4 regions of the Pseudoalteromonas sp. bablab_jr011 genome follow, and region 1 is predicted to be linked to each of the others. Evidence: predicted binding sites of a transcription regulator. Region 1 holds the regulator's gene; each other region holds the start of a gene.
What was found. Region 1 encodes LexA, which represses DNA repair genes until DNA is damaged. Its sites were predicted from a motif close to TACTGTATNNNNATACAGTA; they were not measured.
Positions count from the first base shown of each region.

Region 2: the regulator LexA is predicted to act here: its motif matches at 2,320-2,339, upstream of ruvC (crossover junction endodeoxyribonuclease RuvC).
Region 3: the regulator LexA is predicted to act here: its motif matches at 4,155-4,174, upstream of uvrD (DNA helicase II).
Region 4: the regulator LexA is predicted to act here: its motif matches at 1,771-1,790, upstream of JIG41_RS18595 (LexA family transcriptional regulator).

Region 1 covers NZ_JACDWU010000283.1:59,972-65,195, reverse strand. Annotated here, with positions in the region: partial or broken gene JIG41_RS16510 (endonuclease) at 112-489, opposite strand; gene JIG41_RS16505 (VOC family protein) at 604-957, shown strand; gene JIG41_RS16500 (hypothetical protein) at 932-1,657, opposite strand; gene JIG41_RS16495 (hypothetical protein) at 1,805-2,185, shown strand; gene JIG41_RS16490 (PaaI family thioesterase) at 2,189-2,626, opposite strand; gene lexA (transcriptional repressor LexA) at 2,800-3,417, shown strand; gene coxB (cytochrome c oxidase subunit II) at 3,961-5,103, shown strand; gene ctaD (cytochrome c oxidase subunit I) at 5,103-5,224, shown strand, end outside.
Region 2 covers NZ_JACDWU010000303.1:39,356-44,579, forward strand. Annotated here, with positions in the region: gene JIG41_RS19140 (ABC transporter permease) at 1-2,262, shown strand, start outside; gene ruvC (crossover junction endodeoxyribonuclease RuvC) at 2,389-2,913, shown strand; gene ruvA (Holliday junction branch migration protein RuvA) at 2,915-3,535, shown strand; gene ruvB (Holliday junction branch migration DNA helicase RuvB) at 3,543-4,547, shown strand; gene JIG41_RS19160 (hypothetical protein) at 4,806-5,048, shown strand.
Region 3 covers NZ_JACDWU010000013.1:7-5,230, reverse strand. Annotated here, with positions in the region: gene JIG41_RS00195 (GNAT family N-acetyltransferase) at 1-1,947, opposite strand, end outside; gene uvrD (DNA helicase II) at 1,925-4,090, opposite strand; gene JIG41_RS00185 (hypothetical protein) at 4,350-4,574, shown strand; gene JIG41_RS00180 (YacL family protein) at 4,706-5,074, shown strand.
Region 4 covers NZ_JACDWU010000295.1:114,092-119,315, forward strand. Annotated here, with positions in the region: gene JIG41_RS18590 (acyltransferase family protein) at 1-986, shown strand, start outside; gene JIG41_RS18595 (LexA family transcriptional regulator) at 1,037-1,663, opposite strand; gene JIG41_RS18600 (YdaS family helix-turn-helix protein) at 1,818-2,036, shown strand; gene JIG41_RS18605 (AlpA family transcriptional regulator) at 2,033-2,326, shown strand; gene JIG41_RS18610 (hypothetical protein) at 2,337-2,798, shown strand; gene JIG41_RS18615 (hypothetical protein) at 2,795-3,073, opposite strand; gene JIG41_RS18620 (hypothetical protein) at 3,171-3,599, shown strand; gene JIG41_RS18625 (hypothetical protein) at 3,609-3,875, shown strand; gene JIG41_RS18630 (SAM-dependent methyltransferase) at 3,872-4,468, shown strand; gene JIG41_RS18635 (hypothetical protein) at 4,488-4,781, shown strand; gene JIG41_RS18640 (3'-5' exoribonuclease domain-containing protein) at 4,778-5,224, shown strand, end outside.

The DNA.
Region 1 (5,224 bases):
GCAAGCTTGTGACGCATCATTACTGTGATATGAGATACATGATAATAAAATAAAGGCATCAATTTTGATGTTTATACATTAGCTCGTCTTGACTTCAAGGGAGCGTCCATATATGTCAGCCTCCATTTTACGAAACTTTTCACTGACTTTTCGGCAGTTTTTACGCCCGCCATTTTGCCAACATTGTAATTGGTGCCCAAACTCCCACGCAGGGACTATATGTTCCCATTCAATTCGTTTCGCGCGTGCATTTTCTTTACCAGAGCGAGTGATTTCGTTACGTGGTATGTACCCGCAGACGCTCGGGTCGGGCACCAGTTTTTTTCCTTGGCGTTTAATATCACACCCGCAATATAAGCTTTTAGCATTTTCGGGTAAGGTTTTAATAAGGTATTTTTTGGCGCTAGAAAAGTTTGAAAATTGTTCTGCAGACGCCGTAAAGCATAACAACAGGCATAAAGTTGCTGATAAAAGTAAACGCATATCCATCACATAAGTGAACTACTGGAAACACTATTGTAAAACGCAGAGCTGAAAAGAAAAAGAGCACGCGCCAAAAGTAAACTATAGTCATTAATAAATACAGTCTATGGGAGTTGAACAATGCGGTTGGGTGCGTTTTCTGTGAGTTTAAATGTACAAGATATCCATGCTTCAAAGCTATTTTACGAGAAGTTGGGGTTTACTCAGTTTGCGGGTGAGATAGAGCATAATTGGTTGATTATGAAAAACGGTGAACATTTAATTGGTTTGTTTCAGGGGATGTTTGATAAAACCATGCTGACTTTTAACCCCGGCTGGGACCAAAGTGCGAGACCTTTAAGTGAGTTTAGTGCTTATGATGAACTAGAGGCGCACTTTAAACAACAGGGGCTGGCGGTACAAAAGGTCGGTGATGCCAGTTTTATTGTCACCGACCCTGATGGTAACCCTATTTTGATTGATCAGCACGTGTAATCGGTTTACGGCGTCTGATACGGACATTTTGTAGTAATAAAATAATGCCCGTAATACAAAATAATACGCTACTTGCGGCAAAGCTAATTAGTAATGGGTTGTTGAAATTTTCTCGTTCATCATAATCCATGATATGCAGCATCCAGAAAAAGTCAAAAATGCGCCACAAAGTGCTACGAACAGTAATGACTTTACCGGAGTCGCCTTCTAAATAAACGGTTGTATTTAACCAATCGTTATAGCTCACTTGCCACACATTGGAGCGGTGACCGACTTCTCTCGCTCCTTTTTCTAGTAACTGCGCACCCGCGACATCCGCCTTGATGAGTAAGTGTGCATTGGCATTGGCAATAATTTCAGTTTTAGTTGGTGTGCTCATAGCACGACCTGATTGACCGTCAAAGTTAAACACGCCTTTATTAGTCGTCACTTCGATGATGGGAGTGGTTAAAAAATGACGGTATTGAATGCTATCAATTTGCTGAAATTGTTTGGTTATTTGGTCAAGAGAAGCGGGGTAATCATGCAAGGTAAATGGATTATCTAAGCTACGATTGGCTAAATGTTTACCATGTACTTTTTGAAGGGGTATTGAGCTCATTACTAAGCCCCCTAATAACCAAAAAAAGAGTTGTATGGCGAGTAAGTAACCCAGCCACTTATGCCCTTTACGGGCATATTTAAATACGCGCTTATTCATTGATTACCTCTTATTATTTTTTTATTGGGCAGCGGTATAGACAGAGCGACTCAACGCTCTTGCAGCATTTACTGTATTCTAAATTTGGTTTATGTACAAAACTGAGTTAAAGTTTCAGAGATATCAATAGAGGGTAAAAACGAGAGTATGTCGGAAATTCAATTTTTAAATGTAGATCTGGAACTTGAATCAAAACACGATATGAGTGCGCTGGTAGCTGATTTAAAGAAAAACGCCATGGTTTTACATTACGACCAAGATGAATACCGTCAATTAGCACGTATTGAAGCCGCGGCTGATATCGGCACACCAGATAAAGCTATCAACCAATTATGTGAACTTATAGAGTCGTGCTCACGCAATGCATTAAAGCAATGGTTGTCTTGCTCAAAGCGTACTTTTGATATTGGGTTTGAGTCGGGTGACTCACCTAAATGTTTTAATCAAGCCCTGCACGCAGACACCTTATTACGTATTTCAGCGATTGGCGCAGGGCTCGAAATTACTATTTATCCTGTTGAGCGTTAATCACTAACGCTTGACTACCGCTGCGGTCATTCGTGATACGCAGCATAGTTCACCTGCCGCATTCGTTATTTTAATTTCCCATACAGATGTTCGCTTACCTAAGTGCAGTGGCTTTGCCGTGGCTGTTAAGAGGCCTTTTCGAGAGGCTTTAATGTGATTGGCATTTATTTCTTGGCCAACAGCATAATATGCGGTGAAGTCGACCACAAAATTGGCTGCATAACTTGCTACAGTCTCTGCTAAAACAACATTAGCACCACCATGGACCATCCCCATAGGGTTATGATGCTCTGGAATAGCGGGCATAGTGGCCACTAAATAATCGTCGCCGATTTCGGTTATTTCAATGCCCATTGTTTTCATTAATGTGCCTTGCCCAGTAATACCCTGTTCGAGTTCTTTACATAATTCGAGGGTGAATGGTTGATACCAAATGCTCATTGTGTTTCCTTCGCAAACTAACTTCTTAAGTGAAATATCGGTATACAATATGGTATCTATCCCCACCGTTCAATGCTTGTTTTTTATCATGAGAGGAAGGGGAATTTAAATTTGCGATTTTCAGATAACTGTATATACTCACAGTTAAATGTACTGTATGGAAAACCAGTTGTATGCGCCCATTAACAAAACGCCAATCGCAAATTTTAGAACTTATTAAAGTATTTATTAAAGACACTGGTATGCCACCTACGCGTGCTGAAATAGCGCAAACATTGGGATTTAAAAGTGCCAATGCCGCTGAAGAGCATCTAAAAGCACTGGCAAAAAAAGGCATGATTAAAATGAAGCCTGGAGCAAGCCGAGGCATTCAATTAGTCGAAGAAGACGAGCCAGAACAGCTTGGCTTACCACTGATTGGGCGTGTTGCCGCGGGTGAACCTATTTTGGCGCAAGAGCATGTAGAAAGCCATTGTCAGGTTGACCCTGCATTGTTTAAACCCGCTGCAGACTTCTTATTGCGAGTTAACGGCATGAGTATGAAAGACATTGGCATCATGGATGGTGACTTACTGGCAGTACACAAAACGCAAGTTGCAGAAAATGGCCAAGTTGTTGTGGCACGTGTCGATGACGATGTGACTGTAAAACGTTTAGAAAAAGCAGGACGTAAAGTATTTTTGCATGCTGAAAATGAAGAGTTTGCCCCGATTGAAGTGGACTTAGAGCATGAGTCATTTAATATTGAAGGCTTAGCTGTTGGGGTTATTCGCAACGCTGATTGGATGTAGCTTTTTATATTACGCGTTAATCGTTACAAGCAGAGTAATTTCTTTATCTGCTTTGCTAAACTTTTTTGAAACAACGCACCAAATTGATTCAATTTGGTGCGTTGTTTGTTTTTGACCGTTTACCTAAGATTTGTTAACCCTTACTTTCTACATAAAGCCTTATACGGCGCAGTTTTCCTTTCTTTTTAAGTTTTTATACTTGCCTTAAGTATTAATTAACGCGCTGATTATAGTTGTTATTTTTGCACCAAAATAAACATTTATTACCACAAAAACTTGCTTATTGCTCATTTTTTAACTAATTGGTTAAGTACATTGTATTAACACCTATTTACGAAAAAGACACACAACAAATGTGTAAGGGGGTTAAACAATGAGTGTGTCGTTCATTGCGTCGTGATGATACACAGACCCAAGCTGTTTGCAGATGACACATCAACCATCGATTGGTTTGGGTATTTAAACAATAAAAAAAACGAATGGGCACCAGCTGTAACGCCTTTTCGCTTTGCGTCTTGCAATAGCAATAAAAGGAGCTGTCACATGGGTAAACTGCGTTACACCTTGTGGCTTATATTGGTAGCACTTCCGCAACTTGCTTTGGCAAATAGCCAATTCAATATGCGTAAAGGTGTCACTGATATAAGTAATAATGTTTATGAATTACATATGACGATATTTATTATTTGTTGTGTGATTGGCATCATCGTATTTGCGGTGATGTTTTGGGCTTTGATACATCATCGTAAGTCTAAAGGAGCAAAGCCTGCCCAATTCCATGAAAGCACGAAGGTTGAGATACTTTGGACTGCAATTCCATTTGTGATCTTAATCGCTATGGCGATCCCTGCCACCAAAACGCTTATTGCCATGGAAGATGCTTCAAAAGCAGATATTACAGTCAAAGTAACAGGGTCGCAGTGGAAGTGGCACTATGAATACATGGGAGAAGATATTGCTTTCTATTCGATTTTAGCGACACCGAAAGATCAAATAGATAATCAAGCCGAAAAAACAGAGCACTACCTACTCGAAGTCGACAAACCTCTGGTGTTACCAATCAACAAAAAAGTACGTTTTTTAATGACCTCTGATGATGTAATACATTCTTGGTGGGTTCCTGATTTTGCCGTGAAAAAAGATGCCAATCCCGGCTTTATAAATGAAGCATGGACACGCATTAACGAGCCCGGTATGTACCGCGGTCAATGCGCAGAGTTATGTGGTAAAGACCATGGTTTTATGCCGGTGGTTGTTGAGGCATTGCCAGAAGATGAGTTTGCGACTTGGCTTGCAGACGCAAAACAAGCGAAAGAACAAGCCGCTGCTGCAGATGCCGCATTACTTGATCAAACTCTTTCGAAAGATGAATTAGTTGTTTTAGGCGAACAAGTCTATATGGCCAGCTGCGCAGCCTGCCATCAGCCCACTGGCATGGGATTGCCGGGTGTATTTCCAGCCTTAAAAGGCAGCCCAATCGTGTTGGGCGATGTGAACGATCATATTGATATTGTTTTACATGGTAAGCCAGGTACAGCGATGCAAGCGTTTGATAAACAGCTTTCAATAAAACAACTTGCAGCAGTCATCACTTATAAACGCAATGCGTGGGGTAACAATACCGGTGATGTCATTCAACCGAGTCAGATTCAAGCAGCAATTGATGCAGCAGCGGAGGCGAACTAATGAGTAACGTTATTAATGAGCAAGCCACTGAGCATGCGCATCACGACCACCATCATCCAGCGAAAGGTTTCAAGCGTTGGTTATATACAACCAACCATAAAGACATAGGTAGTTTGTACCT
Region 2 (5,224 bases), on a different contig from region 1:
CGCACTGCAAAAATTACGTATTTCGATACCATGCTATTTGCAGGTGACGAAATGCAACTTGGCTCAGTAAAGGCGGTTTCTGATAGTTATCCATTAAAAGGCGAGCTTAAAGTAAAAACACGCTTAACTTCAGATGCTATTGTTACTGACGAAGTGCCAAAAATGGGTGAAGTATGGCTTAGTGAGTCGGTGTTTTATGCGCTTAATATTCAGGTTGGTAGTCAAGTTGAGCTGGGCGCTGCAACGTTTACAGCAAGTCGAGTGGTTGCCGAAGAACCCGATGCTCCTTTTAATGTTTTTTCCAGTAGTCAACGCATTTTAATTAATGAACGTGACATAGACGCGACACAGGTGATCCAGCCGGGGAGTCGTGTGTTTTATCGTCAATTGTATGCCGGTGAGCAAAGTGACTTAGACACCTTTTATGCATGGCTTAAACCCCAAATGAAAGAAAACCAACAGTGGTATGGTGTTAAAGACAGGCAATCACCTATTGCGAACAGCTTAAATAGAGCGGAGAGCTTTTTATTACTGGCAGGTTTGTTAGGTATCATTTTAGCGGCAGTGGCAATTGCGGTATCGGCAAAACGCTACTGTGAAAGGCAATATGACCCAGTCGCAATGATGAAAACTCTTGGTGGCAGTAGGGCAACTATCCGTAAAATTTACTTATTACATTTAAGTTTAGTTTGCACAATGTCGGTCATTTTGGGGTTAGTGATTGGTTATTCTTTACAAATGATAGCCAGTGATTACCTTGCTCAGTCAATGGGCACAGAGCTGCCAAGCGCATCGGCAAAACCTTGGCTTATCGCAGTCAGTACAGGCGTGATTTGTGCCGTTATGTTCTCGATTAAGCCACTGCTGGATTTATTTGATATTCCCCCATTGCGTGTACTTCGTCGCAACTTGGGTGACCGTTTATTAGTGAGCAAAATTCACCTTGCAATGTCGGCGCTAACGGTGTTTTTGTTAATGTGGTTGTTCAGTAATAACATTAAAATTACGGCCATTTTATTTACCTCAACAGCGTTTTTAATCGTGGTGCTATTTGGTCTATCGAAGCTTATTTTTGGTGGGGGTCGTAAGTTAGGCTTAAGTCCTGGTAATAGCTGGTCTTTAGCGATTGCTTCAATTCAAAAGCGAGCGAACGTAAATGCGGTGCAGCTTATAAGCTTTGCGCTTGCAATTAAATTACTGTTGTTTTTAATCGTACTTAAAAACGACATGATTTCAGATTGGCAGTCACAATTGCCAGCCGATGCGCCAAACTCATTTTTAGTGAATATAACAGAAGCTGAGCTTGAACCTATAACGTCGTTTTTAGCAGAGCGTGACATGCCTACGTCAGATTTTTACCCGATTGTTCGTGGTCGTGTTAATGCCGTTAATGGTGAGCTGGTGGCTCGCGAGGTATCATTAGAAGACAATGAGAAAAAAGATGAAGAAGCACGTTCAGGTATTGGCCGCGAGTTAAATCTTACATGGCGCGCTGAGCTACCCAAGCAAAATGAGTTAATTGACGGTACATGGTTTACCGAGAACTCAGTGGCAGAGGCGTCATTAGAAGAGTCAATGTTAGCGCGTTTAGATGTAGAGTTGGGCGATACACTCACCTTTTTAATTGGCGCTCAGTCATTCGATGCCAAAATTACCAGTATACGTAAAGTAAATTGGAACACCTTAAAACCGAATTTCTTTATTATTTTGAGCCCCGATGTGCTGCAAAGTTTCCCTGCGACGTACATTTCATCGGTGCGTGTAAATAAAGATCAAAAGCGAGAGTTTAGTGAGTTATTACGTCAATACCCAACGGTGAATGCGATTGATGTTGAAAGCTTTATTAAGCAAATACGCTCAACAATAGAGCAAGTATCGTTAGCGATTGGCTTTGTACTCGCGATTGTTGTTGCGTGTGGTGCTTTAGTGCTTATTTCGCAAGTGCAAGCCAGCCTAGGTGAGCGTATGCAAGAAATTGTTATTTTGCGTACGCTGGGCGCTAAAGGGCGATTAATTAAAAACGCGACCTTGTATGAATTTTTATTATTAGGCTTTACGGCCGGTTTAGTCGCGGCTGTTGTCAGTGATGTTGCTTTGTTAATTGTACAAAAACAAATGTTCGAATTAGCAGGTAAGTTGCATCCACATATTTGGTTAATAGGCCCTGCAGCAGGTGGGTTATTTGTTGCGTGTTTAGGGTATTTAATGATAGCGCGCACTATGCGAAAAAATACTCAAGGTTTACTGCGGTCGCTAGGATAAAGACGATGTTTAAAAAATGCTCGCAATTGCGGGCATTTTTTATGAACTGTAATTAGTTACTGGTAATTTATACAGTGCTCTGGCATTATTAAATGCAGATGATGATTTTATAGATGGGTCAGTTAGTTGGCGATTATTTTAGGGATTGATCCTGGTTCACGATTAACAGGTTATGGGGTAATAGCCCACCAAGGTACTAAATTTACTTATTTAGGGAGTGGCTGTATAAAGCTTGCTGATCACGACTTTCCTATACGATTAAAAATGATTTATCAAGGTGTTAGCCAGTTAATTGAACAGTTTTCGCCTGATAATTTTGCCATTGAAAAAGTGTTCATGGCACATAATCCTGACTCAGCACTCAAACTTGGTCAAGCCCGAGGGGCCGCCATAGTCGGTGCGTCAATGGCAGAGTTGCCCGTATTTGAGTACTCAGCCAGACAAATAAAACAGGCGGTCGTGGGGAATGGTGGTGCCGATAAATCGCAAGTACAGCATATGGTTAAAAATATTCTAAAACTGCCGGGAACCCCGCAAGCCGACGCTGCCGATGCGTTAGCAATTGCCATTTGCCATGCTCACTCAGAACAAAATTTAATTAAACTTGCGGGCAGCGCGAGCAAAACCGTAAGAGGACGATTAAGGAAGTAATATGATAGGTCGATTAAACGGGTTACTTGTTGAAAAGCAGCCACCAGAAATACTTATAGAGGTAAGTGGTGTCGGTTACGAAGTGCAAATGCCAATGACCTGTTTTTATGATTTACCCAATGTGGGTGAACAAGCGGTTATTTATACTCATTTTGTTGTTCGCGAAGACGCACAGTTATTATTTGGTTTTAATAATAAAACTGAGCGTGCTTTATTTAGAGAGCTGTTAAAAGCAAATGGGGTAGGCCCTAAACTTGGCCTTGCCATTTTGTCGGGCATGTCGGCGCAGCAGTTTGTTAGTTGTGTTAACAATGAAGATGCGACAACCTTGGTTAAACTTCCTGGGGTGGGCAAAAAGACTGCAGAGCGCTTGGTACTTGAAATGAAAGACAGGCTAAAAAATTGGGGTAATGACTTATTCACACCATTTAGCGATAATGCCATCATTGAGCCTGCAAGTAATGATACGCTAGTAGCGAATAATGCTGCGGATGATGCTGTATCGGCACTTGAATCTTTAGGCTATAAACTACCGCAAGCGCAAAAAGCGGTTAAAGCTGTAAATAAACCAGGTATGACAACAGAGGTTCTTATTAAAGAAGCTCTAAAGTCAATGTTGTGAGTACACCATGATTGAAGCAGATCGCTTAATTGATGCGAGTGAACAAAGTAATGAAGACAGTGTCGATCGTGCAATACGTCCAAAACTATTAAACGATTACACAGGCCAGCCGCATGTTAAGCAACAAATGGAAATTTTTATTGAAGCCGCTCGTCATCGTGGTGAGGCGTTAGACCATTTACTCATTTTTGGTCCGCCGGGTTTGGGTAAAACAACACTGGCTAATATTGTAGCGAATGAGCTTAATGTAAACATTAAAACGACTTCAGGGCCGGTTCTTGAAAAAGCGGGCGACTTAGCCGCGCTATTAACTAACCTTGAAGAAGGCGATGTACTGTTTATTGATGAAATTCACCGCTTAAGCCCGCAAGTAGAAGAAATACTTTACCCCGCAATGGAAGATTATCAGCTCGATATTATGATTGGTGAAGGTCCTGCGGCACGATCAATTAAGCTCGATTTACCGCCTTTTACATTAATAGGGGCTACAACGCGCGCTGGCTCGTTAACATCGCCATTACGAGATCGTTTTGGCATTGTGCAACGCTTAGAGTTTTATTCGGTTGAAGATTTATCAAAAATTGTTGCCCGCTCTGCTCGATATTTAGATTTAATCATGTGTGACGAAGGCGCCGTTGAAATTGCTAAACGCTCACGCGGTACACCACGAATAGCAAACAGACTTTTGCGCCGAGTACGAGATTACACGCAAGTTAAATCAGACGGTAAAGTAAATGCCGAAGTCGCTGAACAAGCACTTGATATGATCGATGTTGATAAAAGCGGTTTTGATTACATGGACCGAAAATACCTTCTTGCCATCATTGAAAAGTTTATGGGTGGCCCCGTGGGTCTCGATAATTTAGCGGCTGCCATTGGCGAAGAAAAAGAGACTATTGAAGATGTCATTGAGCCATTTTTAATTCAACAAGGATTTATTCAACGCACGCCCAGAGGGCGACTCGTTTCTGATATTGCCTACCTTCATTTTGGTCTTACCCCAGATAAATAACACCACCCCGCTTAGCGGGGTTTTTAGTTTTTAGACGTTAGATATTAGAAAGAAAGTAGATACTAGAAGGTAGACCGAGCGGGGGTTACTGTAGCGATTAAATATAAAAAAGCTTGCCTGAGGTTAATGTGGATTTATTTTGCACAAACCACAAACCACAAACCACAAACCACAAACCACAAACCACAAACCACGATTGATGGTCTCATTTTAACATCTGTAATTCACATGCTGTTAAGTTATCTGTAGGTATTCTCATTGACGTTTGTGCAGGCAAAAAAAAGCCCGCATAAGCATGCGGGCAAACAACAAGTTGAAGGAAGTAATCCAGGGAACTACGGTTTTCTTAAAGAGGTTTTATCCTGTTTAAGTCAACCAAGTGCAATACGAAACTTCATATTGCAAAAAACGGAGCTTAATGAAAAAACTTTCAAAGGTTGCAGCTCGGTATGGGGAAATGATACGCAATGGTTGATTTTTCTTCAAACTAGAAAAATTTAATTTTCAGATAAAAAAAACTAATGTGAGTGAATTGTTGGTTTGTTTTCTTTTTGTTCACTTATTGAGTGTTTTTACTCTAAGTTTATGAATAAAATGATTTTTATAATATCAACAAACATTGTTCAGGATTAGTTTAAGTATTCTGTAGTAGATTTGCAAAACATGTTTTGGGTGTT
Region 3 (5,224 bases), on a different contig from region 1:
TTGCTGTAATACTAGTCTAATAAGGATCATTTTTGTATCTTGGTCGAGTAAATTTAGACTAATAGGCATGTGCCAAATAAGCTGCCACAGTAAGGGTTGTAATTTAAAGAGTGTAACGTCGTTGTTGAGTAACCTGTCTGCTCTATTAAGCATTTCTGAAGAGCAACCTATTGTTGAATAGCCTGAAAGTAGTTCATCAACTAGTTGCCATGGTAAAGAGTTAAAATGCCCAAATAGTTGCACGGATAGGTCTTGCTTAAATTCTTCTTTTAATTGCTCTGTGACTGCTTTGCTTTGTGTTTTTAATGGCTTAATAACAAGTGCAGCATGTTCTGCAGTGGCTTTATCACGGTTAAAACCTAGCTTTACAAGGCGAAAACCATTTGTTTTCCAAAACCTAACTAATGACGCATTTGCCCCAAAACTTGCACCAAAGAAATCGCACGTACTTAGTTGTTGTTGGCAAAAATCTAATAAGGCAGATCCTATACCTTGTTGGTGGCTCTCTGGTGCTACAGCGATTCTCACAACGCGTGCAGAGTGACCTGTTAGCCACTGCGTATCATGCGTTAACTGAGTTAATGTTTGTGCCATTAAATGCCCTTGCGGGCGGCGTTCGCCTGTTATTACTTGCTCTGCAATATCTTGCGATAGTCCCCCTTCAATTGCGACTAAACAGACGGCTTGTAGGTTTTCTGCTTGTCGGCAAATAAATAAGTGTAATTCAGGTGCATCAAGCAATTGACGTAAATCACTCACACTGGTTTGGTAGTGCGCTAACGCGAGGAGTGCCATAACTTGGCTTAATAAGTGTTCATCACGAATAAGGCGCTCCTTGCTAACCTGCTCGAACTGCAAAGGTAACGAACTAGCGACTTGATTGTATTGCGCATCAAGCAGTAATAAATCGCGTATGGCGTACTCAAGCGGATCATGCTTTGCAAAGCGGATCGGTGCGTCTAAGTTTATTGTCTTTAATGACTTAAACTGGCTGCGCAAATAATGTAAAAAGCGCAGTGTATAACCGCGGCCATTGCCTTCATAACCGACCATGGTGCTAGCAAACACAATACGTGGGTACGAGTGTAAAATTTGCATTAGCATAGGAACAGGGATAGCTGCAGCTTCATCTATAAATAGCAGATCGCATTGAGGTTTTTCATTAAGGAGGTTATCAGGAGCACTATAACTTAGGTTTGCAAGTTGCTTGCAATTGGCTTGCAAAGGGACATTAAGTTGTTCAGCTAAGTGTTTAAATGTGGTTTGCACCGCTTTAACTTGAGTCGCACACAGCAGTATTTTTTTATCCTTTAATGCAGCAGCTGCAAGGCCTAATGCGGCTGATTTTCCTCGCCCTCTATCAGCACTAATTACGAGAGGACGATGTGCGCGACCCTGTGCTGTTTTAATTATTTGCTCAATACACGCCTGTTGTTGAGAAAAGTCAATTAATGCGTGATGTGGGTGTATTGTTTGATATGTCGTTGGCGTGATGTGCTGCTTAAAAATGTGTGTTTGCGACTCTAATAATGTAGTTAGGCGTTCATTAAAGAAACTATGCGTTATTGTTTGTCCAAACGATGTGACGTTTTCAAGCGCAGGATCGACCCATGTTGGGTCATTGGGGAGTAATAAAATAAACACACCACCGGCTTTAACTGTACCGGCAAGCGCGGCTAACTTATCTGCATACAGTCCACTAAAACCATCAAAAATCGCGTGTTGAAACTCTTGTCCAAGAATTTGATGAACATGCTTTGGGAAGACGCTATTTTTTAATTGATGGCAACTGCTAAACACATACGTGTTTGGCAGTGACAGTTGATTGGCAAATGCATAACACCAGGTTGCATCGCCTTGCACCACAATAAGCTGACGATGCTTGGCAATCGTCAGCTCAGTGATGAGCATGCTTAGGTAGTCGTTATAGGGCTTGAAGTCTTGCATACTGAGTAACAAGCCACTTACTGCCTAAATCATCAAAGTTCACTTGAATACGTGACTGTGCACCACTGCCTTCATAATTTAGTACCGTTCCTACACCAAATTTTGCATGTAAAACGCGTTGCCCTAAATTAAAGCCACTGTCTTCAAATGCGGCATGTGTGACTGATGAGCTAAAACGGCCTGCGGCTGGGGGCCTTGAAACTTGTGTTTTGATACGAATTTCCTCAACACAGTCTTCTGGCATTTCGCGCAAGAATCGAGAGGGGCTGTGGTATTTTTCTTGGCCATATAAACGGCGAGTTTCAGCATGACTAATGTACAGCTTTTCCATCGCTCGGGTCATGCCTACATAACACAAACGGCGCTCTTCTTCTAAGCGACCAGACTCCTCATTACTTTGCTGTGAAGGAAACATGCCTTCTTCAACACCCACCATAAAAACAAGCGGGAACTCAAGGCCTTTTGCTGAATGAAGTGTCATCATTTGCACGGCATCTTCGTGCTCATCGGCTTGACCTTCGCCTGATTCGAGAGAAGTGTACGCAAGAAAGCCTTGCAGTGGTGAGCTGAATTCTTCGTCTTCAGGTAGCTCATATTGGCCACAGGCACTAATGAGCTCTTCTAAGTTTTCTACGCGAGCGCGGCCTTTTTCACCTTTTTCAGCTTGGTACATGGCCATCAACCCTGAAGTTTGAATCGCGTATTTAGCTTGCTCTTCTAAGGTAAGATCACTGATTTTGTCTTCAATGTGCTCAACCAGCTCTAAAAATTTTGTTACTGCACTGGCTGCACGCCCAGATAGATGCTGCTGTTCAATAATGGCTTTTGCAGCATACCACAGAGGAAGAGACTCGTTCCGCGCACAGTCACGAATGTGGCTGAGGGTTTTATCTCCAATACCACGAGCAGGGGTGTTAATAACGCGCTCAAAGGCGGCATCATCTTGGCGATTACCCACTAAGCGCAGGTACGAAAGGGCGTCTTTAATCTCTTGACGCTCGAAGAAGCGCATGCCGCCATAAATGCGGTATTTAAGCCCTTCTTGTAACATGGCTTCCTCGAGTACACGAGATTGCGCATTGTTACGGTATAGAATCGCGGCATCTTGCAAGGCATTACCAGCATTTAGCCAGCTACGCAGTTTACTGCTTACGAAACGGGCTTCATCTAATTCGTTAAAAGCGGCATACACCGAAATTGGTTCACCCTCGTTACCATCGGTCCAGAGGCTTTTACCCATGCGTTCAGCATTATTTTTAATTAGCGCATTGGAGGCTTTTAATATTGTGGCTGTTGAGCGGTAGTTCTGTTCAAGACGAATGGTTTCGGCTTCGAAGTCGGTTAAAAAGCGTTTAATATTCTCAATACGTGCACCGCGCCAACCATAGATACTTTGGTCATCATCACCTACTATCATAATGCTGTTGGTGTTTCCTGCTAGCAGCTTTAACCAAGCATATTGAATCGTATTGGTATCTTGGAACTCGTCTACCAACATATGAGCAAAACGCTGCTGATAATGACGCAGTAGCGTAGGGTGATTGTTAAGTACTTCGTAGCAGCGTAATAAAATTTCTGCAAAGTCGACCAAACCAGCACGATCACATGCTTCTTGATATGCTGCATAAACTTTCAGCATCATTTGCTCATTGATATCGTAAGCCTGAATATCTTTAGGGCGCAGACCTTCGTCTTTTTTAGCACTGATGTACCAGCTAAACTGTTTCGCTGGCCACTTTTTATCATCGATATTCATTGCTTTAAGTAAGCGTTTGATCATTCGCTGCTGATCGTCTGAATCTAAGATTTGAAAGCTTTCAGGTAATTTTGCTTCACGATGATGTGCACGCAAAATACGGTGAGACAACCCGTGGAAAGTGCCAATCCACATGCCACCAACAGGCGCTTTTAAGGTTTCTTCTACGCGAGAGCGCATCTCTTTTGCAGCTTTATTGGTAAAGGTGACGGCAAAAATACTGTAGGCAGAGGCTTGCTCAACTTGCATTAGCCATGCGATACGATGAACAAGTACTCGAGTTTTACCAGAACCTGCACCAGCAAGTACTAGCATATTTTGCAATGGGGCTGCGACTGCATCCCGTTGTTTGTCATTTAAGCCATCGAGTAATTCAGAAACGTCCATCGTTACGCCTTTTCAATCTATAATGAGAGGAGTATAACAGGTGTTTATGCAAGGCTAAATAAAATACTGTTTTTATAAACAGCTATTTTGGCAAGTTATTAAAATTGCATAATAAAAATTGTGAATTTGACCTATTTGTGGCAAAAAGAACTAAAATAAAAACAGTGTTAAAATTTAACGTTTTGATTTATAAAATATAATAAGTTGGCATGAAGTGTGTTTATAAAAAGTATAATCATCAAAAACTACAGAGGTTAGTATGGCAGAGCAAGGTTCTGGCGGTAATGTAATCGCAGCAATATGTAATATCTTTTTTCCCGGTTTAGGGCAACTGGTGCAAGGTCGTTTGATGGCGGCGATCGCATTTTTCTTAGCGTGGATCATAAGTGGGGTATTAATTTATGTCGCCGTTGGTTTCATATTACTTCCGATTGTATACCTATGGGCAATCATTGATGCCGCGCGTTTCAAGTCGCGACTCTAGCAATTTTTTATATATCTAAACAGCATTAACACTAGCGCCATTGGGCGCTAGTGTTGTTTTTGGCCTTCTGAACTCGCTACTGCATGCCGCAACCGATATAATTACAGCATCAAGAGTTGTGAGTATTTACGATGGAATATCAATTTATCCGCGATCCAATGAGCGGTTTACGTATTAAAATTTCGACTGAACATGCGGTTATCGGTCGTTGGTTGAATGAAGAAATAGGCAAAGAAAAAATAGCGATGGTCCAGGCGCTAATTTCCGCCGTTAAAAATAGCCATGAGCCCTTAACACTGCAAGGCCAAGAAATAGATTTGATTTTGAGTAAGGACGAAGCGTTGTTTGAAGCCCATGCTCTTCATCAAGATAATGAAGATCTCATGGCGTATCAGGATGATGATTTAATGCTTGAAGAAAATGGCTTAAGCAGTGGCTGCGGTTTTGAGGATTTTGTTGATTTAATTGAGTCTTGGCACGCGTTTGCGCAAGGTCGTTAAGCAGGGCTTAAAGCCCTAATGCCGTTCACTTAAGGTGAGCGGCATTGTATTTTCGAGGGTATCGGCTTGGTTTTTTCTTAACGACTCTAGGGAAGGATCTTTCTCGCCTGGGCTCAAGTATTAAACTCTCACTCATTGAGTAGAAGTTTT
Region 4 (5,224 bases), on a different contig from region 1:
TAGAACGGCTAGGAAAATATTCCTACTCTATTTATTTAATCCATTTCCCGGTAATAGTTATATATTTATCAGAGCCATTTTCAGGAACAAAATTAGGAGCTGATAGCTTCGTAGATGGCTTAATTATAAGCGTATTAATAATCATAGCATCAATGCTTTTATATTATTTTATTGAATCTAGGAAATTTAAATATAGCGTTAGAAAGCTTGTTATTATTCCTTCAATCGTTTTGATGGGAGTTATCTTAGTCTTGTTATTTGCTCAAAATATATACATACCTAAAGGGGAGCAGCTTATATTTGAAGCATCTACCGATAGAAGTACATACCGCTGTGGTAAATTAATTAGAGTCATAGAGCCTAGAGCTATATCTTGTGATTTAACTTCTGAAATAAATAGTCCAAATCAAAAAATTATGTTGGTAGGTAATAGCCATGCAGACTCAATTAAGGAAGCACTAAGAGAAACTTCAATAGAACATCAAACAAAAGTTTTCTTTATAGTTCAAAATACTCCATTAATGAAGAATGGTATTACACCTGAAAAAATCATTGAAGATGCTGTAAGTAAAAAAATAGATAAGTTAATTCTACATTTTAAATCACACTCAATATCTAATGAAGTACTACAAAACTTCATTGAACTTGCAAAGTTTGAAGGAATAAAAGTGTATTTTATTGAGCCCGTTCCAATGTGGAAGCATCATATACCTAGTGGTATGTATAGTTTGATGGTGAATAATGAAGATAAAATAGGGGTAATGACGAAAGCTGATTATTTAGAGGAAAACCTAGAGCAAATTAAATACATTAGAGAGATCGATGATGAAAATTTTACATCATTACCTATAGTTGATTTATTTTGCAAGCCTACTTGTGAATATTCTACAAATAAAGGCGTGCCATTATATTTTGATACTGACCATTTAACTATCACAGGTAGTAAAAGAATCAATGATGTTTTTGAGGTCATTTTAAAAAACTAAGCTGAGGGAGCTGCATTGCGAATAGGGTAATTTTAATTACCCTATTATTTTTAAAGCGATTTACCCGTAAATATCACTTTACCCACTAACGTGCAATTGCCATTAATAGGAATTAGTTGTTCAGGCCAGTTGGGGTTGGCGGCTTTTAGGAATTTGTGGCCGCTTTCGATAATGAGCTGTTTAAACGTGGCTTGGTTGTCGTCGTCTAGGCGGGCTACTACGTACGAACCGTGGATGCATTCGGCTTCAGGGTCTACAAAAATCAAATCACCTTCATGGAATTTAGGTTCCATGCTCACACCTTGCACCTTTAAGACAAAGGTTAGATCACTGCAATTAACCGGGCACATATAACGCTCTGCGTCATACGCTTTAATTTCACTTATTTCTGACCAAGCACCGGCTTGCACCCAGCTGATAAGTGGGGCTGTAGCTTTAATTGATGGTCCTGGTGATACATTGCTGTTGATGTCTTTGCTGTCACCAATACCAAACTGTAAAAACTCTGGGGGACACTCTAAAGCGTTAGCTAATGCCTGAATGTTGCGCGGGTTTTTAGTGGTTCCATTTTCGATTTTTTGTAGTGACTGTTGTGCAATACCTATCATTTCAGACAACTTAACTTGAGTAAGTTTAAGCTCTTTACGTCTTTCTTTTATTCTATTTCCGATGCTCATGAGTAGTCCTTTATCATTCAAATCAACATATTCAAAATTTAAAAATACAGTTAAATTACAGTTTTTAACTATTTTACAGTTAAAAAGGGTATTGACAACCACCTATAAACTGTACTTTAATACAGCTACAAACTGTAATTTAAGGTGTTGAACTATGAATAACATCACTAAAGCTGTAAAAATCTATGGTGGGCAAACCAAATTAGGCAACGCCTTAGGTGTAAAACAGGCTTCTGTGTGGGATTGGATGAATAAATTCGGCCAAGCCCCTGCGAAGTACATACCGCGTATTTCAGAACTAACTAACGGCGAGGTATCTGTAAACGATTTACTGGCCGATCATCAAAAAAGCAACAAGGAAGATGCAGCATGAGCACTGAACAACAAATCATCTTATTAGATATTCACCCAGACGCAAAAGCCGTGTTGTTTGCGCTACTGCAAGAAAACAATCAACTACGCGCTGAGCTTGAAGAGCAAAAAGACCGCCTAGTAAGCAAAGTAGAAGCGATGGAAGTTTTAGGCTGTGCCCACGCCAAGTTTTGGAAACTCAGCAAGTTTGACGGTTTCCCAAAACCAGTGCAGTTCGGCAAAAGCAACTATTACCGCATTAACGAGCTAATAGCGTTTAGAACCCAATACCAACAGCAAGTAAATAACTAGGGAGAAGGTAATGACTACTGAAAAAGACCCATTATTGGACGTTGTTTTAAGTGATGATTATGAAATACCAGATTTCATAATGAAAGATATTGAATCTGTAGAAAAGCGAATTAAAAACGCCGCTGATGATAATGAGCAAGTCGAATGCTTGAATGCACGATTAGAAGAACTTCAAGTAATGGCTGTGACTCAGCTAAGAATTAAAAAATTAGAAGCAATCTTTGAAGGTTTATTACCTTACGAAGAGGGGTTTTCGGGTCGATCATTAGGATTAGCTATTGCTGCTTATTTTAACGTTATTAAAAAACAACCTAAACCACTCAGTAAATTTGTTGATTTACCAGTGACGGAACAAGCCGTGGCTATTGTGAATGCCATCACATATTCAAAAGCATTAGAAGGCAACGAAGAGAAAGCAGCCAAATTAAATCGTTTTATAAAAGGGCTGCTTGATGCTGAGTTAGCTATTTAGTCAGCAAGGCCAACGGTAGTTTGAATTGAAGCATCTAATTCTAGTTCTTTTAGAAATTCAACGCCGTTTTGAGTAATTACATAGTGTTCGTTATCAGCCGCAAGCGCTACGTATTTTTCAAAGGTTAAAAAAGCTAACGTGCCAATTACTGCTTTATCTGGATGTTTGAATAAAACAGCTTCAGGAAATGCTCCACGTAAGTTTGTAAGCACATAAGTTGCGGCTTTATTAAAATCGACATTATCAATTAATGAATCAGATTGGTGATTAAACATAAGGTTTTCCTCTTTGTTTTGGTTTGTGAATATTCGCACTTGCAACATACCAGAACAAAGAGGGTTTTTACATAAATTAGAGTGAGGTTAATAAGTTATGGCAAATGCAGCATTACAAATCGTTAAAAATCGCGGTGTAAATATTGATGCATCAGAGTCAGCAACCTGTCCAGCGCCGTTAAAACCACTTGAAGGCTGCCATATACCTAAAGGGCTTGCTGAGATTAGAGCCATGCGAGGTGATAAACGACACACCGCTGAACATGTTTATAACTCAGTGCTAAGCAAGCAAGAGCGCGACCTTGTTTGTTATGCGGCAGGTGTAAAACCATTACAGCAAAAAGATAACTTTGCAGAATACGACACACCAACACGCCTTAAATTTCACAAAGCCATTTTGCAGTTACAAGAACTGGTTAAAGCATTCGTTGACGCCAACGCAATAGCACCGGCTAAGTTTGTGCAAAACGCCCCGCGTGAAAATGCCAACACCGACTATTCACACTTAACTGTGCATTCACACTAGGGACTGATCATGGCCAAATTAATGGTTGAAAAGAATAACGGCGTCTCGAAAATGGTTATTGAACACTCTGAAACACAAAAGCCAATAATCACAAACTCACAGAACCAAGGTAAATCACAAATACGTGTTTTGGTCTACAGACTTTCAAAAGAATTAAAAAACAAGCAAATACTTATAGATGGAATACAGCAAACAATAGGTTGGGTTGAATCTACAGGTGGCTGTGAAGAGTCTATTCGTATGTTGAGAAAAGCACTTTCAGAGGTGAGATCATGAGTTCAAGAAATCGTGGCACGATAAGTAACAAAGATGATTATTACGTAACGCCTCATTGGTTGATCAGTGAATTTTTAGACGCTGTAAATCCTGCAAGCCCACATGCAAAAACGCCACTAGATTTGGGTAACGACATACTCGACCCAAGTGCTGGCGGTTGCGATAAATACGAAATGAGCTACCCAGCTGTATTAAATACGCATGGTTATTTTAATGTTGAAAGTTGGGATATTCGTACAGATAGCCGTGCCAGTAAAAAAGGACATGACTTTTTAACATGTAAAGGGCAAGAGCATTACGACACTGTGATCACTAACCCTCCGTTTAGTATCTCAGAAGAATTTTTATATAACGCACTAACGTATGTTAAACCACATGGTTTAGTGATTATGCTTCAACGCCTTAACTGGTTAGGCACACAAAAGCGTTTTGAAATGTGGCAAACCATGCCGCTGCACTCTGTGTTTGTGCATCACAAACGGCCAGGCTTTAACCCTGAAAAACCAAGTAAAACAGATTCAATTGAATACGCCCATTTTGTATTTTGCAAAACGGCAAAAGAAAACCTCACACCAAACCTGTTTGTAATTTAACCCCCAAGGACTACTGAAAATGAATACTATCAAAGACCAAGATCTATCTAAAAATCAGCAATTACTTCGCAATATCGTTTTACATGCGGTAGACCAAGCTAATTTTACGATTCGTAATTTAGCCAAACGTCCAACAGTTGTCATGCTGATGGAATGCGAAAACTGCCTCGCTGATTTTATGCCTGTGATTAAGTTTATAGCTGCCGATCATATTGAATACGTCCCAATTTATGACCAAATGGCGATGGCATTAGATGCCGCGCAAATACATGGCGAACCTGAGTTAATCGACTTAGACAGCGGTGCAGCATGAATAATGTAATGGTGCATTTAACCCGTTTAGATAATCGCTCAAGCGCAATGGTTGTTGAAATTGCGGCGGTATTTTTTGACCCAAAAACAGGTGTAATTGGCGCTGAGTTTCACGAGATTATATCACCAGAAAACCAGGATAGGTTAGGCACTGCGACAGCGGCGTTTAACTCACAGTGGGGGCATTACTTACGAACCAATTATCCTGATGATGAAGGCTTAGGAACTGATATTGATTTTGCATTAGGTTCGTTTGCTGAATGGCTGTGCCAAATTGAGCCTATGAGCGCTCGTATTATTTGGAGCACAGGTAATGATTTTAGTGACGCAGGAATATTGCATCAACTGCTTTTAGATTACATTGGCAATAGTGATCACATTACTGGCCGATATTGGTATTCAAGTTCCACAATGGAGCTAAGCACTATATCAAAAGTGGTTTTT